DNA from 3 places in the Pseudoalteromonas sp. Isolate6 genome. Region 3 is predicted to be linked to each of the others. Evidence: predicted binding sites of a transcription regulator. Region 3 holds the regulator's gene; each other region holds the start of a gene.
The links. The regulator sigma-54, encoded in region 3, starts transcription at its own class of promoters, with help from an activator protein. The targets are predictions, from matches to a motif close to GTTGGCACGNNNNTNGNNT.
Positions count from the first base shown of each region.

Region 1: a site for sigma-54 is predicted at 2,384-2,402, ahead of L1D50_RS09890 (flagellar basal body rod protein FlgF). Genes of this name have one in related genera too.
Region 2: a site for sigma-54 is predicted at 4,482-4,500, ahead of fliE (flagellar hook-basal body complex protein FliE). Genes of this name have one in related genera too.

Region 1 covers NZ_JAKEVK010000053.1:3,140-10,234, reverse strand. Annotated here, with positions in the region: gene flgC (flagellar basal body rod protein FlgC) at 1-172, shown strand, start outside; gene L1D50_RS09900 (flagellar hook assembly protein FlgD) at 190-873, shown strand; gene flgE (flagellar hook protein FlgE) at 915-2,315, shown strand; gene L1D50_RS09890 (flagellar basal body rod protein FlgF) at 2,439-3,203, shown strand; gene flgG (flagellar basal-body rod protein FlgG) at 3,220-4,008, shown strand; gene flgH (flagellar basal body L-ring protein FlgH) at 4,025-4,708, shown strand; gene L1D50_RS09875 (flagellar basal body P-ring protein FlgI) at 4,761-5,828, shown strand; gene flgJ (flagellar assembly peptidoglycan hydrolase FlgJ) at 5,938-6,912, shown strand; gene flgK (flagellar hook-associated protein FlgK) at 6,914-7,095, shown strand, end outside.
Region 2 covers NZ_JAKEVK010000009.1:170-7,264, reverse strand. Annotated here, with positions in the region: gene fliI (flagellar protein export ATPase FliI) at 1-447, opposite strand, end outside; gene fliH (flagellar assembly protein FliH) at 520-1,335, opposite strand; gene fliG (flagellar motor switch protein FliG) at 1,339-2,379, opposite strand; gene fliF (flagellar basal-body MS-ring/collar protein FliF) at 2,372-4,090, opposite strand; gene fliE (flagellar hook-basal body complex protein FliE) at 4,111-4,443, opposite strand; gene L1D50_RS02280 (sigma-54 dependent transcriptional regulator) at 4,701-6,080, opposite strand; gene L1D50_RS02275 (ATP-binding protein) at 6,077-7,095, opposite strand, start outside.
Region 3 covers NZ_JAKEVK010000017.1:12,689-19,783, forward strand. Annotated here, with positions in the region: gene kdsC (3-deoxy-manno-octulosonate-8-phosphatase KdsC) at 1-364, shown strand, start outside; gene lptC (LPS export ABC transporter periplasmic protein LptC) at 361-915, shown strand; gene lptA (lipopolysaccharide transport periplasmic protein LptA) at 905-1,447, shown strand; gene lptB (LPS export ABC transporter ATP-binding protein) at 1,447-2,172, shown strand; gene L1D50_RS04140 (RNA polymerase factor sigma-54) at 2,219-3,718, shown strand; gene hpf (ribosome hibernation promoting factor) at 3,748-4,035, shown strand; gene ptsN (PTS IIA-like nitrogen regulatory protein PtsN) at 4,037-4,495, shown strand; gene rapZ (RNase adapter RapZ) at 4,488-5,354, shown strand; gene L1D50_RS04160 (HPr family phosphocarrier protein) at 5,355-5,624, shown strand; gene mgtE (magnesium transporter) at 5,975-7,095, shown strand, end outside.

The DNA.
Region 1 (7,095 bases), on a different contig from region 3:
CCCAAACCATCCAAGTGCTGACGCAAATGGCTACATTTATAAACCGAATGTGAATGTGGTAGAGGAGATGGCAAACATGATTTCTGCTTCTCGCTCTTACCAAACCAATGTTCAAGTTGCAGACGCTGCAAAGCAAATGCTTAGTAAAACATTGCAACTAGGCCAGCGCTAAATTGGGAGTAACAGCTGATGAGTAATAATGTAAATGCCACTTCTTCAACGGGTGTAGATTCACTCTACTGGGATAGGCAAAAGCAGGCTGAGGAGAAAAAGCCCAGAGATGAGCTATCGCAAGAAGATTTCTTCTCGCTGCTGACTCAACAGCTCTCTTTCCAAGATCCGAGTAAACCTGCAGACAATGATCAAATGATCGCGCAGATGACAAGTTTTACCATGGCTGAGGGGATCTCAAAGTTAAATGAAAACTTTGACTCGTTGGCTGCATCAATGACTTCTAATTCGGCGCTTCAGGCATCGACACTGATTGGTAAAAAAGCATTACTCGAATCGACGACGTTGGAACATGGCGACGATGCACTTACAAAAGGTTCTGTGATTGTACAGGAGCCAGTTCAGAATTTATCAGTGGGTATCTATGATGAATCTGGAGCGCTCGTAAATACGCTTGAATTTGGCGAACAAAGTGTTGGCGCTGTGCGTTTCGATTGGGATGGTAAAAACAAAGACGGTGAGATGATGCCTCCAGGTGAATACACCATAAAAGCGGAGGGCATGATTGAAGGTGAATATCAAACTTTACCGTCGGCCACATTTAGAAATATAGACAGTGTTAATGTTAATGGTGCTAATGGCATCGTCATTAATACCAAAGAAGGCGCGGTGCGCTTAACTGATATTGCTGAAATAGCATAGTAGTTTTAAAGAATTAACCTTAAGAACTTAGAGGTGAGAGTATGAGTTTCAATATAGCACTGACAGGTATTGCCGCCGCGCAAAAAGACTTGGACGTAACAGCAAACAACATTGCTAACGTAAACACGACTGGTTTTAAAGAGTCTCGCGCAGAATTTGCTGACGTTTACGCGTCTTCGGTTTTTAGCTCAGGCAAAACGAAAAATGGTGATGGTGTACAAACTACGATGGTTGCACAGCAGTTCCACCAAGGGTCACTAAAGTTTACGCAAAACTCGCTAGACTTGGCGATTGAGGGCGAAGGCTATTTTGCCATGTCAAACTCTCTGCAATCACAGGATTTTACGTATTCTCGAGCTGGTGCATTTAAATTAAATAAAGACAACTTTATCGTGAATGCAAAAGGTGACTACTTGCAAGGCTTCCCTGTTGATCCATCAACCGGTGATACAACGTCTTTGAGTTTGAGCACAACATCGCCCGTTCAAATTCCAGATGCATCAGGTTCTCCTCGAGCAACATCGCAAATCTATACTTCGTTTAACTTAGATGCGACGGCGCAACCACCTACGATTGCTTTTGATCCTGAGCAACGGGCCTCATATAATTCAAGAACGGCAATTACGGTATATGACTCGTTGGGTGAATCACATACATTACAGTTATTCTTTAGAAAAACGGCGGATAATGAATGGTCAACTTACGCAACAATGGACGATAAGCCATTTAACCACAATGCGCAGCAAATTGACCCGACAGCTACACCACCTGTGCCATACACACCAGTAAGCGTATTTCGTTTTGACGCAAGTGGTATTCCTTCACAAACAGCGGATGATCCATCAGCTTCACCACTGACATTTAGTAACAATACTGGCTCGACATTTAACCCCTTAAGTCTTGCTGGACCTCAAGATGCAGTTGACCCAACTATCGGTATGTCAAACTTGCTTGATAACGGTGCAACTTTTCCAAATGACATTGTTGTTAACTGGCGTGATGAAGCAAATACTGCTCAAAAACTACCAACGCAATACTCATCTGGTCGATTTGAAGTAAAAGCATTGGAGCAAGACGGTGCGACCGTTGGCCGTTTAGCTGGTATTGATATTGGTACTGATGGTAAAGTAGTGGCTTCATATACTAACGGCGACTCAACGTTCTTAGGGCAAGTAGCGCTAGTACGCTTCCCGAATTCTCAAGGCCTTCAGGCGATTGGCAATACTGAGTGGAAGAAGAGCCTATCTTCTGGTGAACCTCTTGCGGGTGAGCCAAACACAGGTACGCTTGGTGGTATTAGTTCATCGGCCCTAGAGCAATCGAACGTTAACCTGACTAACGAGTTAGTAGACCTTATCAGTGCTCAACGTAACTTCCAAGCGAACTCTCGGGCGCTTGAGGTTAACTCTACATTACAACAAAATATATTACAGATCCGATAATATATTATGCCCTCCAAAGGCTGCTCCAAAGGCAGCCTTTTTTATGTCCGTCAAAAACATCTCCTCACTTTGGCACTGTGCTTGCATTAACTAAGTTAAGTTTGAATTTTATAGGTCATCGTCATGGATAAAATGGTGTATATCGCAATGTCAGGCGCTAAGCAGAGCTTACGCGGTGTGGCACTTAAAGCGAATAACCTTGCTAATGCCAACACGACTGGCTTCAAAGCTGATTTTGCACAAGCGCGCTCAATGCAGGCGTTTGGCGAAGGGCTACCTACTCGAGTTTTCGCGATGCAAGAGCGCCCTGGTACTAATATGACTGGCGGTGCAATTGTTGAAACTGGCCGAGAGCTTGATATTGCGGTAGATGACAAGTCGTGGATCAGTGTTGTTGATGCATCGGGTGAAGAAGCTTACACCAAAGTCGGCACACTCAACATTCGTAATGATGGTGCGTTAGTCACCGCTCACGGGCGTCAACTTATTGGCGAAGGTGGGCCCATCGTCTTGCCTATCCCTGTTGATAAGGTGGTTTTTAGTGACGATGGCTCTATTCAAGTGCGTCCACAAGGCGCTCCTGCTAACTTTCTGGAAGTGGTTGATAGGCTGAAAATTATTGAAGCGGATAATAGCAAGCTACAAAAAGGTAATGACGGCCTTTATAGACCAAAAGAAGATAAGCTAGAAGATGGGATTTGTGGCTTTTGTGAAATATCTCCAACCGCAAAAGTGATGAGCGGCTTCTTAGAGATGTCTAACGTCAATCCTGTTCATGAGATGGTCGATATGATCAACCATCAAAGACAATTTGAAATGCAAATTAAGCTGATGAAAACAGCTGAAGAAATAGATGAGCGACACACTTCGCTCCTACGCATAGTTTAAGAGTGAGGTAGAGATTATGAATCCGGCATTGTGGATAAGTAAAACAGGCTTAGATGCTCAGCAAACTGATATTTCAGTTATTTCTAACAACTTGGCTAACGCCAGTACCGTTGGTTACAAAAAGAGTCGGGCGATATTCGAAGACTTACTATATCAAAACATCAATCAACCCGGAGGTCGCAGCTCTCAAGATACAGAGTTACCGTCTGGTTTGATGCTTGGTGCAGGTGCCAAAGTGGTCGCCAACCAAAAGAACTTTTCTCAAGGCAATATGTTAAGTACCGAAAATTCTTTGGATTGGATGATCCAAGGTCCGGGCTTTTTTGAGATTCAGATGCCAGATGGCACAACCGCATATTCAAGAAATGGTCAGTTCACGACGGACGAAGAAGGGCGGATAGTTACTTCAGGCGCGGGTTTTCCTGTGTTACCTGAGATGAACGTACCCGACGATGCACAGTCAATTACTATTTCTCAAGATGGTGAAGTATCGGTGCGAGTTGCTGGACAAGCTGAAAACGTTGTTATCGGACAATTGACAATTAGTGACTTTATTAATCCATCAGGTCTTGAACCGATTGGGCAAAACTTGTACACGGAAACCGCGGTAAGTGGTGCTCCGGTGCAAGGTAACCCAAGTGTTGAAGGGTTAGGTAAGATTGTGCAAGGCGCACTTGAAACGTCAAACGTTAATGTGACGGAAGAGCTTGTAAATCTAATCGAAACACAACGCGTGTATGAAATGAACTCAAAAGTGATTTCAACGGTAGATCAGATGCTGAGCTACATTAATCAACAGCTGTAATTGGGTAGGGGGTATTATGCGTGCATTATATTTAGCCATCGTAACGGTCGCTGCATTATCTGGATGTAGTACAACACAAAATAAAAATGTGGTGCGTGACGATCCGTATTATGCACCTATCTATCCCGAGGATAACCAAGCCCAAATGGTGGCAACAGGGTCATTGTTTAATACGCAGTTTTCCAACGATCTCTATGCTGACAAAAAAGCGTTAAGAGTCGGTGATATTATTACCATCGTACTCAGAGAAACGACTCAGGCAACCAAAGCTGCAAATTCTGAGCTGGATAAATCCAGTGATTCGAGCCTAGACCCTGTGATTGGCCTAGGTGGCAACGCCATTAATATCGGAAAAGAAGCAATACAGTTTGGTGCTAAATCCAGCTCTTCTTTTTCTGGTGACTCGAAGTCTAATCAGTCCAACAGCTTATTTGGTAATATTTCAGTTAATGTCACCCGAGTATTGCCTAACGGTAATTTAGTGATCCGCGGCGAAAAGTGGTTAACCCTTAATACCGGCGAGGAATTTATTCGCTTGGAAGGATTGGTAAGACCTCAAGATGTGACGGCAGATAACACGGTTGAGTCCAATCGAGTGGCAAATGCCAGAATTCAATATTCGGGTAAAGGTGATCAACAAGAAGTACAAAGTGCAGGTTGGTTAACGAGTTTCTTTATGAGCGCGCTGATGCCGTTTTAAGGTGCTGAAAATGAACAATATGTTTAAGAATATTTTGCTTATCGGTGCGGCCATGACGTTGGTTGGTTTTTCTTCTTTGGCTTCTGCTGAGCGAGTTAAAGACGTCAGTATGGTTGAAGGTGTTCGTTCAAACCAACTGGTTGGCTACGGCCTCGTTGTAGGCTTGCCTGGTACCGGTGAGCAAACCAGATTTACCGAGCAGAGCTTTAAAGCGATGTTGAATAGCTTTGGCATAACGATGCCCGCAAGCTTAAAGCCAAAAATTAAAAATGTTGCGGCTGTTGCGGTTCACGCTGACTTGCCACCTTTTGTTAAACCCGGTCAAACCATTGACGTGACTGTGTCATCTATTGGTAGTGCTGGTAGTTTACGAGGCGGTACTTTACTTCAGACTTTTCTTAAAGGGGTTGATGGTAATGTATATGCAATCGCGCAAGGTAGTTTGATTGTTGGTGGTTTGGGCGCTGATGGTGCCGACGGGAGTCGAGTTGTGATCAATACGCCGACTGTAGGCCGCGTGGCAAATGGCGCGACAGTGGAACGAGCGGTACCAAGTCCGTTTACTCAGGGCGATTACATCACCTTTAACTTGAATAGGCCCGACTTCACTACCGCAAAGCGCTTGGCCGACACGATCAATGGACTTGTTGGACCAAACAGCGCAAAACCTATGGATGCAGCCTCAGTGCGAGTAATTGCCCCAAGAGATCCGTCTCAGCGCGTTGCTTACTTGTCTACGCTAGAGAATCTAGAATTTAAACCCGCAGATACCGCAGCGAAGATCATCGTTAACTCTCGCACAGGCACTATCGTTATTGGCAAAAATGTCAAGCTACAGCCTGCGGCAATTACCCATGGCGGCCTTACCGTAACAATTGCTGAGCAGCAAAATGTATCTCAACCTAATGCGCTGGCGAATGGTGAAACAGCAGTGACGCAGCAAAGTATTATCGACGTAAATCAGGACGACTCTAGAGCGTTTGTATTTGACCCAGGCGTGAGCCTTGATGACTTGGTTAGAGCAATTAACCAAGTTGGCGCAGCACCAGGCGATTTAATGGCGATCCTTGAAGCGCTAAAAGAAGCGGGCGCAATAAATGGTCAATTAGTCGTCATTTGATGTTCTATTATTAATCAACTAGTTAGCCTCACAATTGTGAGGCTTTTTTTTTGGCTCGAATTTTGCATTTCTATTTGTATAGTTATTAACGTCAAACAGTGCTGAGTGTATGAACACCGACCAATTGAAAAATCAAAGCTTTTTCGACCTAGGAAACCTTGATTCGATCCGTAAAGAGGCGCTGAAAGGTGCTGGCGATCAAGGTGCCTCTGATCAGGCATTGAAGAAGGCGGCACAACAGTTTGAGTCTATCTTTACGCAAATGTTGTTACAGAGCATGCGTAAAGCGAATGAGGCGCTAGAGGATAAAGACAGTCCATTTAACTCTAGCGGTGTCAAATTTTTTGAAGAAATGCATGATCAGCAACTTTCGATGCACTTATCTGAGCAGGGCAGCTTAGGACTTGCAGATCTGATTGTGCAACAGTTGTCTCCTAATTCTGAAAAGTATAAGCCTGCTTCTGTAATGAGAGCTGACGGCGATATTTCCTTTAAAAAACAGACGACAGCAAGTGAGAGTGTGAATAAATCCGAACCGCAGGCTGTCAATGTTAAGGCAGATACCTCAAGCGATGAACAAACAGGCTTTGGTTCTCCTGAGGAATTCGTCGACAGAATTTGGGAATACGCTCAAACAGCTGCGAAAAAGCTAGGCTTGAACCCTGCGGTAATGGTTGCACAAGCTGCACTGGAAACCGGTTGGGGTAAACACATCATCAGCAAAAAAGATGGTAGTAGCAGTTTTAACCTATTCAATATCAAAGCGGATAGCCGCTGGAGTGGTGAAAGCGCCAGAAAATCGACACTTGAATTTGAGCAAGGGTTACCGGTGCAAAAGCAAGCCGATTTCCGTGCTTATAAGTCGCTAGAACAAAGCTTTGATGATTATGTCAGTTTTCTAAAAGGTAATCCGAGATATGAGCAAGCCTTAAATAAGGCTGGTGATAGTCATGCCTATCTAAGTGAACTTCAAAATGCAGGCTATGCGACCGATCCGAATTATGCCAACAAAATTAAGTCAGTTTTAAAGCGTATTGATGTATCCGATTTCTTATCCGGTGCGCTAACAAAGGGAGTCAGATGAGATGTCATTTGATCTATTAAATATTGGTGCGGCAGGGGTTAGGGCTAACTCCGAGTTACTACAAACCACCAGTAAAAACATTGCTAACCTAAATACCAAAGGGTATATCCGTGAACGGACTGAGCACGGAACAATGATAGGTGGCATGGTTGGTCGTGGTGAAACGGTGCGTTTGATCAACCA
Region 2 (7,095 bases), on a different contig from region 3:
ACCTACATCCATTGGTGAGTCGATTGGACGTCTTGCAAGTGGGTTGATTTGCGCTGCGGCAAATTTTAGGTGTTTCTCAGCATCAATGGCACCAAGACCATCTAGTGGTCTACCAAGTCCATCAACTACACGGCCAAGTAAACCCATCCCAACAGGTAATCCTGCATCTTTTACTTTTGGGATCACGCGCGCTCCAGGAAGAACACCAGTGATATGATCATTTGGCATGAGGTAAAGCGTTTCTTGATTGAAACCGATGACTTCTGCATCAATAAAGCCGCCCAACGTCTCGATTTTACATTGGCTACCGACGGGTGCACTAAGGCCCCTAGCTTCAAGAGTGAGGCCAACCACACGGGTGAGGCTGCCTGCGACCGCAACCCCGTATGGTTTGATAAATTTATGATACTTATTGATGCGCTCACTCATAGCTGCAGATGTCGACATTTTCGCAATTACCTTAGGAAGGCATCGCTATCCTAGTTTGATAGCTTAGCTTATCTGGATAGCAGTGCAGTATTAATGGTTTATACCACTGTCTTGCAAAAATGATTCCAATACTTCACTAATGCGGTTTTTAAGCGTCATATCAATAGATGACTGCGGCGTTTTCACCTCACACCCACCTCTGTCTAAGGTAGGTTCCGGAAGTAACTGCCAATGCTGAGATTGTATATGTTCTTCGCCGTACATGGCTTGCACTAAGGCTAAATCTTCGGGGTGAAGATGGATGCGTACTGTTTGCTCTTTGACAGGCAACGCATCCATCGCTTTTTTCAACGCGTTTAAAATAAGTTCGGGCGTTGTCTTGAGCTCTTTAAAAATAACTTGCTCTGCCAATAAATTGACGAGTAAAATAAGCTGCTTCTCACACTCATCATCTACTTTTTTAAGCGGTGTTTGCATGCCATCTAAAATACTCGATAGAGCTTTCATCCTCTCTTCAATAAGGGGTTGGGCTTCTTCAAGGCCCTTTTCTTTTCCTATTTCAAGGCCTTCTTTATAACCTGCTTCCTTACCTTCAGAGACGCCCTTATCAAAGCCTTCAATGTAGCCCTGCTCATGGCCTTGTTTGATCCCTTCGTCATAGGCGTCTTGACGGATCTGCTCTAACTCTTCAAGCGTAAGCGTTGGAAACTCAGGCTCTTGTGGCTCTGGTTCAGCGCTTACCTCTCTCTTAGTATATAACTCTTCCAACGGCGTGCCGAAGGCTGTAGAACGGCCACGGTATTTCTCGGGCTTATCGGTAACATCCGGAATGGGCCAATTTTCTAGTAACTCATCTAAAGCTTCAGTGCTCACCGGGCGGCCTTTATACAACTTTTTATCGACCATGGCTTATAGGAACTCCTCACCACCGCCGCCGCCAAGCATAATTTCACCCGAATCAGCCAAACGTCTAGCCGTTGCCAGAATTTCTTTTTGTGCAGCTTCCACTTCACTTATCCGCACAGGTGGCATAGCCTCAAGGTCGTCTTGCATCATCTCAGCTGCCCGCTTGGACATATTTTTCATGATCTTATCTTTTAAGGATTCGTCAGCGCCTTTTATTGCTTTCATTAGTACGTCTTGTTGCACTTCACGCAGAATTGCCTGAATGCCTCGATCTTCAACATCCATTAAGTTCTCAAACACGAACATGAGATCTTGAATTTGCTGCGACATTTCTTCATCGTGCTCTCGAATTGAGTCCATCAACTGCCCTTCGACATTGGTGTCTAAGTAGTTCATGATATCCGCTGCAGCTTTTAAGCCACCCATTTTCGCAGCTTGTGCGCCAGCTTGACCTGCAAACTGTTTCTCCATTATCTCGTTTAGTTCTTGTAGTGCCGCCGGTTGTACTTCTTCTAAGTTTGCAATACGCATCGTTAAGTCTAAGCGCACTTTCTCAGGAAATTGTGACAAAATCTCGGCGGATTGCTCTGGCTCAAGATAAGACAATACAATCGTTTGGATCTGTGGGTGCTCGTTACGAATAATATTGGCAACTTGCTTTGAATCCATCCATTTCAACGAGTCCAAGCCTTTTGCACCAGAACCCATAACGATTTGATCAATAAGGCTCGCAGCTTTGTCTTCACCAAGCGCTGCGGTTAGTGCTTTCTTAATAAAGTCTTCAGATTGGAAACCAATCGTACTAAAGCTTTGAATCTGTTCAATAAACAAATTGTGTACAGCTGCAATTTTAGCCTGGGATAGGTCGTCCATGGAGGCCATCGCCATACCAACCTTTTGCACTTGCTTAGGCTCTAGGTGTTTTAAAATCTGAGCCGCATCTTCTTCAGTTAAACTGAGCAGTAAGATGGCAGCCTTGTCGACGCCGTCTAGCTTGTCAACGTCAAAGGCTGCGGGCAATTGTTTTTGTTCTTGATCAGTCATCTTCTGTCAACCACGCTTTCACAACTTGTGATGAGAGTTCTGGTTCGTTAGCAACTAAGGCACGTACTGCTTTAAGTAAGTCCTCGTCGCCATGTAAGTCTGGCAATTGTAATCTACCGTCAGAAGAGAAGCCAACCGCAGACTCATCGAAATCGTTATTTAGCATATCTAGTGTACTGTCGCCTAAATCTACACCACTGGTCAACGCATCTTCATCAAAATCTTCAAGCGTGTCATCTGGGTAAATTAGACGTTTAAGCATAGGTCTTACTACCGCTAAGATTAGCACAATGATCACTAAGGTACCTGCAACAAGACGGATGGTCTTTTGGAACCAGTCCTGCTCCCAAAGTGGTATCTCTTGTATTTCAGTGAGATCTTCACGCACAAATGGTACCGTTACCACTTCTAATGCATCACCTCGCTGCATATCAAAGCCCACACCACCTTGTAGCAAACGACGAATGTTGTTTAACTCTTCTTGCGTACGCGGAGCCATTGCCATGTTACCTTCAGCATCAGGCTTGGCGAGATAGTCAACGGCTACACTCACGCTGATCCGGCGAATAACACCTGTTTGCTGCCGCTTATGGCTGATAGTAGTATCTAATTCATAGTTACGGGTTGCTTCTTTTTGATTACTGCTTGGTGTTGCACTTTGACCATTGCTGCCTTGCCCAGCAATCTCTGGGATATTTGAGTTTACAGGAGGTTGATTAGTCAACGCTCCAGGGATGCCCACAGCTAAGCCACCAATATTATTTTCTTCATACGTTGTTTCGCTGCGAACCGCAGGTAAATCAGGGTTATAACGTTTTTGTGTTTCTTCAACTGCGCTGAAGTCCATCGTTAAGTCAACCTGCGCGGTAAAGTTACCAAGGCCCACTGTTGGGATCAGTATGCTATCAATTTTCTCTAGATACTCTTGTTCACGTTTACGTTCAATTTCATACTCTTTTCTCGAGCGCGCAGCCAAAGAGTCTTGAGAACCTGAGTTGAGTAGACGACCGTTTTGATCAGTCACTGTCACGCGTGAAGGCTCTAAGCCCTGTACCGCTGATGCCACAATGTCTACGATTGAATCGACCTCTTCGCCGCCAAGCGTTTTACCACGTTTAAGGGTAATAACTACGGTTGCCGAGGGCTTTTTCTCACGACGTGCAAAGACGTTTTCTTTTGGGATTGCGAGTAACACTTTTGCACGGTTTACGTCTTGTAACTCTTCAATTGTTCTCGCAAGTTGTTGCTCACGACTATGCTTTAAGCGCTCTCTTTCAAGACGTTGGCTAACACCAAAACCCATATCCTGCATCAGAATATCAGTGCCAGAACTCGGAGATTGGGTAAAACCGTCACGCGCCATCCGTAGTTTGATGTCCTGATAGTCCGACTCAGCAACTAAAATGGTATTACCATCGAGTTGGTATTCAATTTTCTGTTGATCTAAAAAGTCTAACGTTTCGACGAGTTCTTCTGTTGGGTATTTACCAAGTGGGCGCATATCTGGTTGGCGCGCCCAAATGATAATAAAGATTGCGATTGCTAAACAAATAGCAAGGGCAATAACCAGAGTAACCTGGCGCAACATATCAACACCGCTTAGCGCACTGAAGTAGCCTGATTTTTGCTCTTGTTGCTCATCCGAACCGCTGTCATTATTCAGCGCTGCGTCGGAAAGCGTAAGATCTGTTGATTGATTAGTAGCCACGATTACTCTCCACAGTCACTCAATTAAACTGGCATGCTCATGATTTCTTTATAGGCCTCAACAAGTTTATTACGAACTTGCACTGTAGCCTCAAAAGCGACCGACGATTTTTGTTTCGCTATCATGGCTTCTGCAAGAGAAATGCTTCTGTCACCCATTTCAACTGCGGTGACTTTTTGTTTTGCTTCTTGTTGTAAGCCATGAACTGTATTAAGTGCGTCTGAGAGTAAATCGCCAAACTGAGCCGACGAAGATGCTGCCGTCTTTACTGGCTGCACTGATGGCTGTGTGTTTCTCGTCGCTTCTGCAGCCATAGCCTGCATTTCTTGAAATAGCGCTGATGATTGTACTTTCATGATGCTTTACTCAAAATAACTCTTAGTTACCATTAATAAAGCAGAAAACGTGCCAACTTAAAACCTTTATTTTTCAGTATGTTACATTGTTTTTTGCATGTCGAAAAATTGGCAGTACATAGAAGTGAAAATTAGGTGCCTAAGATCTGCTGATCTTTATAGGCACCTTATTAAACTTGAATTAACAGATAAAATTTAACTTGAGGTTTGGATAAGGAATGAGTTAACTCATTCCTTTTAAGCTCAGGTAATTTAGGTTAAGCGGGTAGCGCAATCCCTAAATCTCGCATTTTCGCCAGCTTATAGCGAAGTGTGCGAGGGCTCATGCCCAATACCTCCGCTACCTCTTTACGTTTACCATTAAACTTTGCCAGCGTATCTAAAATAATTTGGTGCTCTTTATCCTGTAACTCATCTTTATAGCTAATGATCTCATCATCACTTTGCGAGCGCTCCATTAAAACTGATGCCTCATGGTTTACAGTTGGAGATGACTCAACCAAAGCCATCGGTGAGAAATTTTCGATAAAAATATCATCTTCTTGAATTTCATTACCTTGGAACAAAATTAGGGCGCGTTGAATAACGTTGTCTAGCTCCCGTACGTTTCCTGGCCAAGTGTGCGAACTGAGCTTGCGCTTTGCACCGCTGCTTAGTATAGGTGTTGACTTGCCTGCTTTTTGCGTATGTCTTACCAACAAATGCTCAGCTAACACAGCGATATCACCCGCTCTGTCTTTCAATGGCAGCCACTCTAGCGGGAAAACATTGAGACGGTAATATAAATCTTCTCTAAATACCCCATCATCCACCGCTTCTTTTAAATCGCGGTTACTGGTTGCCAACACTCTGACATCCAGTGAAATGGTTTTTCTGCTGCCTAGACGCTCTACCTCACGCTCTTGTAGCACACGAAGTAGTTTTGCTTGTAAGCCCAAATCCATCTCAGTGATCTCATCAAGCAAAATGGTTCCCTTTTGCGCTTGCTCAAATTTTCCAGGACACGCTTGAATGGCACCTGTAAACGCCCCTTTTTCGTAGCCAAATAAGGTTGCTTCAAGCATATTCTCTGGAATTGCAGCGCAGTTAATTGCGATAAAAGGCTCGTCTGCTCTATCTGATTTATCGTGAATATAGCGAGCCAACACTTCTTTACCTGAACCGCTTGGCCCAAGTACCATAACGCTGGCATCCGACTTAGCTACTTTTGCAGCCAGTTCAAGTAGTTTAATACTCTTTGGATCGGCAACAATGGGGCCGTCAGTCTCTTTTTCCTTCTCAGGTAAATAACGACCAACCATATTGAGCAACACTTCAGGTGCAAATGGCTTGGCCATATAGTCGATAGCGCCCAATCTCATCGCTTCAACCGCATCATCAATGGTTGCGTATGCTGTCATCATCAATACTGGTAATTCTGGATAGTTGAGTTTAATAGTCTTTAATAAGTCAAGTCCACTCATGGCACCCATTTGCACGTCACTCACCACCAAAGAAAAGGTTTCCTGCTTTAGCAATAAAACGGCTTGTTCCGCACAACTTGCTTCTACGCACTCAATATTTGAAAGCTGCAATGTATCAATGAGTGCTTCTCTTAAACCAGCATCATCTTCAACAACTAAAACTCTGTTACTCATAGTTCCTCCGCCTCAATTAGTGGTAGTACCAAGCTAAAACGCGCACCCTTACCTTCAACATTGTCTGCCTGCGCAAACCCTTTATGCGCGTTAGCAACCGAATTAACCACCGCAAGTCCTAGCCCAGTCCCCTGCGACTTAGTTGTAAAAAATGGTTCAAACAACTTGTCTACTAAGGTTTCATCAATGCCAGGCCCATTATCAACAACTGAGATACGTACATACTCGCCACACGGCTCGCGCTCTGCATTAAGTTCAATGTGTGCCGCACTGCCAATAATTTGAATACTGTTGTGGATCAGGTTTTGGATCGCACTTGCAAGCGCAGTACGATTACCTAATATTTCGATATCTGGCTCGGGTAAAAATGCTTCCAGCTTTGCTTGGTTAAGCTCAACCATAGCGTCAGCACCCGCTTTGACTTCACTCAATAACTGTTGCATTGACACTCGCTCAACGACTTGTTGTTCACCACTTTTAGCGAACAACAGCATGTCATTAACTTGGCTTTCTAAGTCTTTTAGGCGAGACATCAACTTGTCATGAAACTTTTCTCGAGAAGCCGAAGGAAGGTTAGCTGCACCTAGGTTTGCACCATATAACATCGCAGCCGATAACGGCGTACGCACTTGGTGGGCCAGTGAAGCGACCATTTTTCCCAATGCACTCAATCTTTGCATATGCGCAACACGACTTTGAAGCCTGCGCGTCTCGGTGAGATCTGTCATCAAAATGAGCTGGCCAGGTTCTGGTGTTAGCGCGGTAATATCTAGCTTAATTCTTCTGCCATCTTTAAGAGAGACTTCATGACCGTCGTCCTGCTGTGGTCGAAATGAACGCTGAATAATACTAAACCACTTTTCGCCTTCGAGTGGTTCACCCAACATATCCATCGCGATTTGATTTGCCTTGGCAATCATACCTTGACCATCGAGTACCACGACACCTGCAGGCATAGTATCAACAAGGTGACTTAACCAACTCGCCTGCTGCCTAAGGTCGCTTAATTCACCGA
Region 3 (7,095 bases):
TGGAATTGAGGTTGCAGTGATCACAGGAAGACATTCACAAATTGTTCAGCAACGCATGACTAGTTTAAATGTAACTTATATTTACCAAGGTCAAGAAAACAAGGTAGTGGCATATGATGAACTGAAAGCTAAGCTTAACCTTAGCGATGATGAAATCGCGTATATTGGTGATGATGGTCCAGACCTACCCGTAATGGAACGAGTCGGTTTCGCCGTTGCCGTCAATGATGCACACCCTCTTGTTAAGCACATCGCTCATTACACGACCTTAATGCCTGGTGGTTTTGGTGCTGTGAGAGAGCTTACTGATCTCATTATGCTTAGCCAGAAGCACTTATTAACTTCCAAAGGATCAAGTACATGACCGTATTGCGTGTCATTTTACTCATTGTTTTCGCTTCTTTAATGATATGGATGTGGTCACCCATGTTCAATCCATCAGAGACGGATCCAACAAAGGAAGATGAACCGTTAGCTAAGCCAGATTACGTTGCAACCACGCTTCAACAAACGACCTATAGTGAAAATGGCTTATTAAACTATCAAGTAACTGCTGATAAGATGGAGTTGTATCAAGATCTTGGCTTTAGTCACTTTGAAAAACCTATTTTCACTTTGTATAACGGTGAGCAAAATTGGCAAATAAGTTCATCGGAAGCAACATTATACGAAAACAATACTTTAATCTTGGAAGGCAATGTATTGGCAAAGAATTTAACACCTAACGCCATGATCACTGATATTAATGCCGACAATGTAAGAGTTGAAATTAAGCAAAAATTGATGAAGTCGGAACACCCTGTTGTTATCACGGGTCCTAGTCTTAGGATCACGGGTAAAGGGCTACATGCGGATCTGCAAAAGCAAGTGATCGAACTCATCAACCACACAAAGACAATTTATTATGACCAGTAAAATCATTAACAACCTAGTTTGCATCGGCTTGCTTGCAAGTTCTACTCTGGCTATTGCCGCAGAACAAAATGAAGTCATTATTGATGCTGGCCGTCAGCAAGCTCAGCTGCAAAGCAATATCGGTATTTTTGAACAGAATGTTGTAATTATTCATGGCAACAGAAAAATAAATGCTGACCGCCTAGAGGTTCACCGCCGCGCAGAGCTTGGTACAAATAAACAGCTGCTTGTTGCAACTGGCAGCCCTGCCACTTTTAGCGAACGTCAACCTGATGGCAACTTGCTAGAAGCCAAAGCAAATGAAATCCGTTACGATGTAGCTAAAGGAACCCTAGTGATTTCTGGCGATGCGGAAATCAATCAAACTGGGCAAAAAATCAATGCGCAAGTCATCACCTACGACATTGAAAAGCAATTGATCAGCGCTGAGCGCTCAGATCAAGAAGACTCCCGTGTAAGAACCATACTTGTTCCTGTAGATGATAAAAAAGACGCAAAAGATAAAAAAGCGCAGGAAGAAGGTAACAATTAATGAGCGAGCTCAAAGCAACGGGTTTAGCAAAGAGTTATAAAGGTCGTGAAGTCGTCAAGAATGTTGGCTTAAGTGTCCAAGCTGGCAGTATTGTAGGTTTGTTAGGCCCAAATGGCGCAGGTAAAACCACTACTTTTTACATGATAGTAGGATTAGTACCAAGCGATAAAGGTTTTATTCAGATTGATGGCGAAGACATCACTTTACTACCGATGCATAGCCGCGCGCGACTTGGCATTGGCTATCTTCCGCAAGAGTCTTCAATCTTTAGAAAGCTCACGGTCTATCAAAATTTAATGGCGATTTTAGAAACTCGAAAAGACTTAACTAAAGTTGAAAGAGAGGCTGAGCTAAATGAGTTATTAGATGAATTTAATATTCAACATATTCGCGATTCACAGGGTATGGCATTATCGGGAGGCGAAAGAAGACGGGTAGAAATTGCTCGCGCTTTAGCCGCTAATCCCAAGTTTATCCTGTTAGATGAACCTTTTGCTGGTGTTGATCCAATTTCGGTGTTAGATATAAAGACAATCATAGAGCACCTAAAAAACCGCGGTATCGGTGTATTAATCACCGATCACAACGTAAGAGAAACACTAGACGTATGTGAAAAGGCCTACATCGTTTCACATGGTGAGTTAATCGCTGCAGGCACGCCAGAACATGTTTTGGCAGATCAAACCGTAAGAGATGTCTACCTAGGCGAACAATTCAAGCTATAGTTAAGACGTAGTATTAATAACTGTTAAAAAGGATTGTTAGAGATACATGAGGCAATCATTACAGCTGCGCATGGGGCAGCAACTTACAATGACTCCACAACTGCAACAAGCTATTCGCTTGCTGCAGCTTAGTACATTGGATCTGCAACAGGAAATACAAGAAGCATTAGACAGCAATCCATTATTGGAAGTGGAAGAAGGTGATAATACTGACGGCGAAAATGCTGACCAACACGGCCAAGAAAAGAGCAGCACTGAAGATAATCAAAATTCAGGCGATGAAGCATCGGTTAGTGACTATGAGATAGACTCAGATACCGCCATGAGCAAAGACACGGTGAGCGATGATCTCGCCATGGATGTCACTTGGGACGAGTATATGAGCGCAGCTCCAGCCGCCAGCTCAGGTCCACTCCCTGATGACGATAATGTTTATCAAGGGGAAACCTCTGAATCTCTCCATGATTATCTCATGTGGCAACTTGAGTTGACCCCATTTAGTCCAACAGATAGAGCTATTGCGATTGCGATTATTGAAGCGGTCGACCTGTCAGGCATTTTAACACTCTCTTGCGAAGACATTTTAGAGAGCATTAATGACGAAGATAGCGAAGAGCCTATTGAGCTAGATGAAGTCGAAGCCGTACTCAAACGTATTCAGCTTTTTGACCCTGTTGGTATCGCTGCGCGTAGTTTACAAGAATGCTTATGTATTCAGCTAAACCAATTCGCCCCAGATACGCCATGGATTGCCGAAACGAAAATGATCCTGACAGAGCATATTGATTTGCTTGCCAGCCGTGACTATCGAACTTTGGCTAAGAAAACGCGCCTTAAAGAAGCCGATCTCAAAGAGGTGATGACGCTAATTCATAGTCTTAACCCAAAGCCTGCGGCAAGCATTATTCATGAAGAACCTGAGTATGTGATCCCTGATGTATCGGTGAAAAAAGTAAAAGGTCGTTGGGTCGTAGAGCTAAACCCTGATGCTATGCCTAAAATAAGAGTAAACGATCACTACGCTGCGATGTCTAGAACGGCGAAATCCAGTACGGATAGTCAGTTTATTCGCTCTCATTTACAAGAAGCAAAATGGTTTATTAAAAGCTTAGAAAGCCGAAATGATACTTTATTAAAAGTTACCAATTGCATTGTGCAACAACAACAGGCATTCTTTGAACATGGCCCCGAAGCAATGCGCCCTATGGTGCTAAATGATGTTGCTGAAATGGTTGAGATGCATGAGTCCACAATTTCCCGTGTGACAACACAAAAATATATGCATACACCTCGGGGAATATTTGAGCTGAAGTATTTCTTCTCTAGCCATGTAAGTACAGAAAATGGAGGTGAGTGCTCTTCCACAGCAATTAGGGCACTTATCAAAAAGCTGATAGCTGCAGAAAATACCGCGAAGCCATTGAGTGACAGCAAAATTGCAGATATCTTAGCTGAGCAAGGAATTAAGGTAGCGAGACGCACGATTGCAAAATATCGTGAATCCCTGGCCATTCCACCGTCAAATCAGCGTAAAAGTTTGATATAAGACGTAAAACCCAAGAAGGAAAAATGCTTATGCAACTAAATCTAACTGGTCGCCATGTAGAAATTACTGACTCATTAAGAGACTATGTCACCAACAAGTTTGCGAAGCTAGAAAGGCACTTTGATCATATCAATAACGTGCATGTGATCCTAGATGTCGAGAAGCTAGTACAAAAAGCAGAAGCAACATTACACGTAAACGGCGGCGAACTATTTGCATCAACAGAGCATCAAGATATGTATGCCGCAATTGATGGCCTTATCAACAAGCTAGATCGTCAAGTTATTAAACACAAAGAGAAGCTCACTCGACACTAAGATGAAATTAAGTGAATTAGTGAACAAGGACTGCAGTAAAGCTGCGGTCCTTTTTAATAGCAAAAAACGTATTTTAGAATACATCAGCGAACTGGCTCATAGTCAAATTCCAAATACCAGTCAGCATGCTATCTTGGACGCTTTAATGGCGCGAGAGAAATTAGGTAGCACTGGGATTGGTAAAGGCATTGCTATTCCTCATGGACGACTTGAAGGGTTAGATAAAATCCTTGCAATGGTACTTGTCAGTGAGCAAGGGATCCAGTTTGAAGCCATAGATAAGCAGCCGGTCGATATTTTTGTCGCATTCATCGTACCTGAAGGTGATAATCAACAGCACCTGAAGACCTTAGCGGCGATTGCTGATACACTCCAAGACAAGTCTTTTTGCAAAATGCTTAGGCAAGCAAAAAGTGATGATGAGTTATATGCAGTGATCCAAGGTGAATTTGATGAGTGATGAAGAAAAAGGACTCGAGCTTATCATTATCAGTGGCCGATCTGGCTCTGGTAAATCTGTAGCGCTTCGAGTATTGGAAGATTTGGGCTACTATTGTGTAGATAATATTCCAGTCAACTTACTGCCCTCTTTAGTCCGTAGTGTTTCCGACAATTATAATAAAATTGCAGTGAGCATTGATGTTAGAAACTTGCCTAAAGAACAAGACGAGTTTAATGACATTCTTGAGTACTTACCAGGCTTCGCCAAACCTACCCTGTTTTATTTAGACAGTGACGATCAAACCCTGATAAAACGTTTCTCAGAAACACGCCGTTTGCACCCGCTTTCACTGCATAACCTCCCATTAGATGTTGCAATTAAGAAAGAACGAGAATTATTAGATGTATTGATCACTCGCGCCGACTTCCTCATTGATACTACAGGCCTGAGCGTTCATCAACTTGCTGAAGATATTCGCGAAAAAATCTTAGGTAAAAAAGACAAACAACTCATTATTACCTTTGAATCTTTCGGCTTTAAACACGGTATTCCAAAACAAGCGGATTACGTTTTTGATGCGCGCTTTTTACCCAATCCACATTGGGAACCTGAGCTTAAGCCGCTCACGGGCCTAGATCAGCCAGTCAAAGACTATTTGTCGAGTCACAGCATAGTGCAAAAGTTTACTTGGCAAATTCAAACCTTTGTACAAACTTGGTTACCACACTTAGAACGTAACAATCGCAGCTATCTAACAATCGCAATAGGATGCACTGGAGGGCAGCACCGTTCGGTATACCTCGCACAAACCATAGGCGAGCGTTTTGCTAAAACCCACCCTAACGTCAAAATTCGTCATCGTGAGCAAGAGGGTTAAATGTTAGAAGATACGTTTTTAATCCAGAACAAGCTAGGTCTGCATGCCCGAGCTGCGACGGTTCTTGCTCAATTAGCTACCCAATTTGATGCCGAAGTGACCTTATATCAAGGAGACAAAAGCGCAGCTGCTGATAGCGTTCTAGCACTGCTGTTACTTGAAAGTAGCCAAGGCAAAGAGGTACGAGTTGTCTGCGAAGGCCCTGATGCTCAATATGCATTAGATGCCATTGGTGGACTGATAGAAAATAAGTTTAATGAATCCGAATAACCGCCGGTAAAACAATAAGGCCTGATTCATTTACTCCCTGCTAATCTCCCCCTCCTCCGTAACCAAAGTGGTCTAATAAGTCTCTCATAATTAAGCGTAAACCTTGGTAGTTCCCAGTAAACTGAGTTACACTGTAATACCAATTTAGGTTTCTTTCGTGCGGTAAAGTTAGTTACCGAGGTAAACTTAAATTATCGTTGCGTACACCTTTAAGGTGTATTAACGATAACAACCCACCAGCAGAAACAACACGAATAGCATTCAAATTAAGAAATTGATTTCTGCAATAAAGTATACGAATAGGGTTAACTTAATCACGATAGTCACCACTATTATCAAAAAGGATGCCTATGCCTGAAGTATTTGAACAAGACTACACACTGGAACAACTCCAAAAGGTAACCAAAGCCTTAAACAGTGGTCAGTTTGTTCAAGTTAGGCGCATGCTCGCAGAGACGGCACCTTGTGATACAGCACTACTGTTAGAGTCATCTCCGCATAAAGTTCGTTCTATGTTATGGCAGCTCGTCGACCCAGATATCCAAGGGGATGTCTTGGAGGAACTGTCAGAGGACGTAAGACTTGGGATCATCGCCCAAATGGAGCCGGAGCTAATTGCTGCCGCTACAGAAGACATGGACGACGATGATCTTGGTGATGTCCTAAGGAGCCTGCCTGATACCGTCTACCAAGATGTTATTGGCGCGATGGATAGCCAAGACAGAGAACGTGCGACACAAGCATTGTCCTACAAGGAACACTCGGCAGGTGCCCTGATGAGCACCGACACGGTCACCATTCGCCCCGATGTTACCTTAGAAGTTGTATTTAGATATCTACGTCTTAAAGGTGAGTTGCCAAATGGTACAGATGAGTTATATGTAGTTGATAAAGACAACTGCTTTTTAGGCACCTTATCAGTCAATACTTTATTAACTAAATCTCCTGACAGTATGGTTCGAGACTGGATGGATGAAGATAAAGAAACGATCCCTATCTCTATGGACGAATCTGAAGTGGCGCAGCTTTTTGAGCGCCACAACTGGATCTCTGCTCCTGTCGTTGACGATAACGCTCATTTGCTTGGTCGTGTCACCATTGATGACGTTGTTGACGTTATCCGTGAAGATGCCGAGCACAGCTTATTAAGTATGGCAGGTCTTGAAGATGAAGAAGATACTTTTGCGCCAGTTCTAAAAAGTAGCCAGCGCCGCTCTATTTGGCTTGGGATTAACCTGCTAACCGCCTTGATGGCTGCGTTTGTTGCGAGCTTCTTCGAAGGTACTCTGGATATTTTACCTATTCTCGCAGTGTTAAATGGCATAGTGCCAAGTATGGGTGGCGTTGCCGGTAGCCAAACACTAACTCTAGTTATTCGTGGTATTGCCCTTGGTCATATTAACCAAACTAACCAAAAGTTTTTAATGGGTAAAGAGCTGGCGATCGGTGCACTAAACGGTGTGCTTTGGTC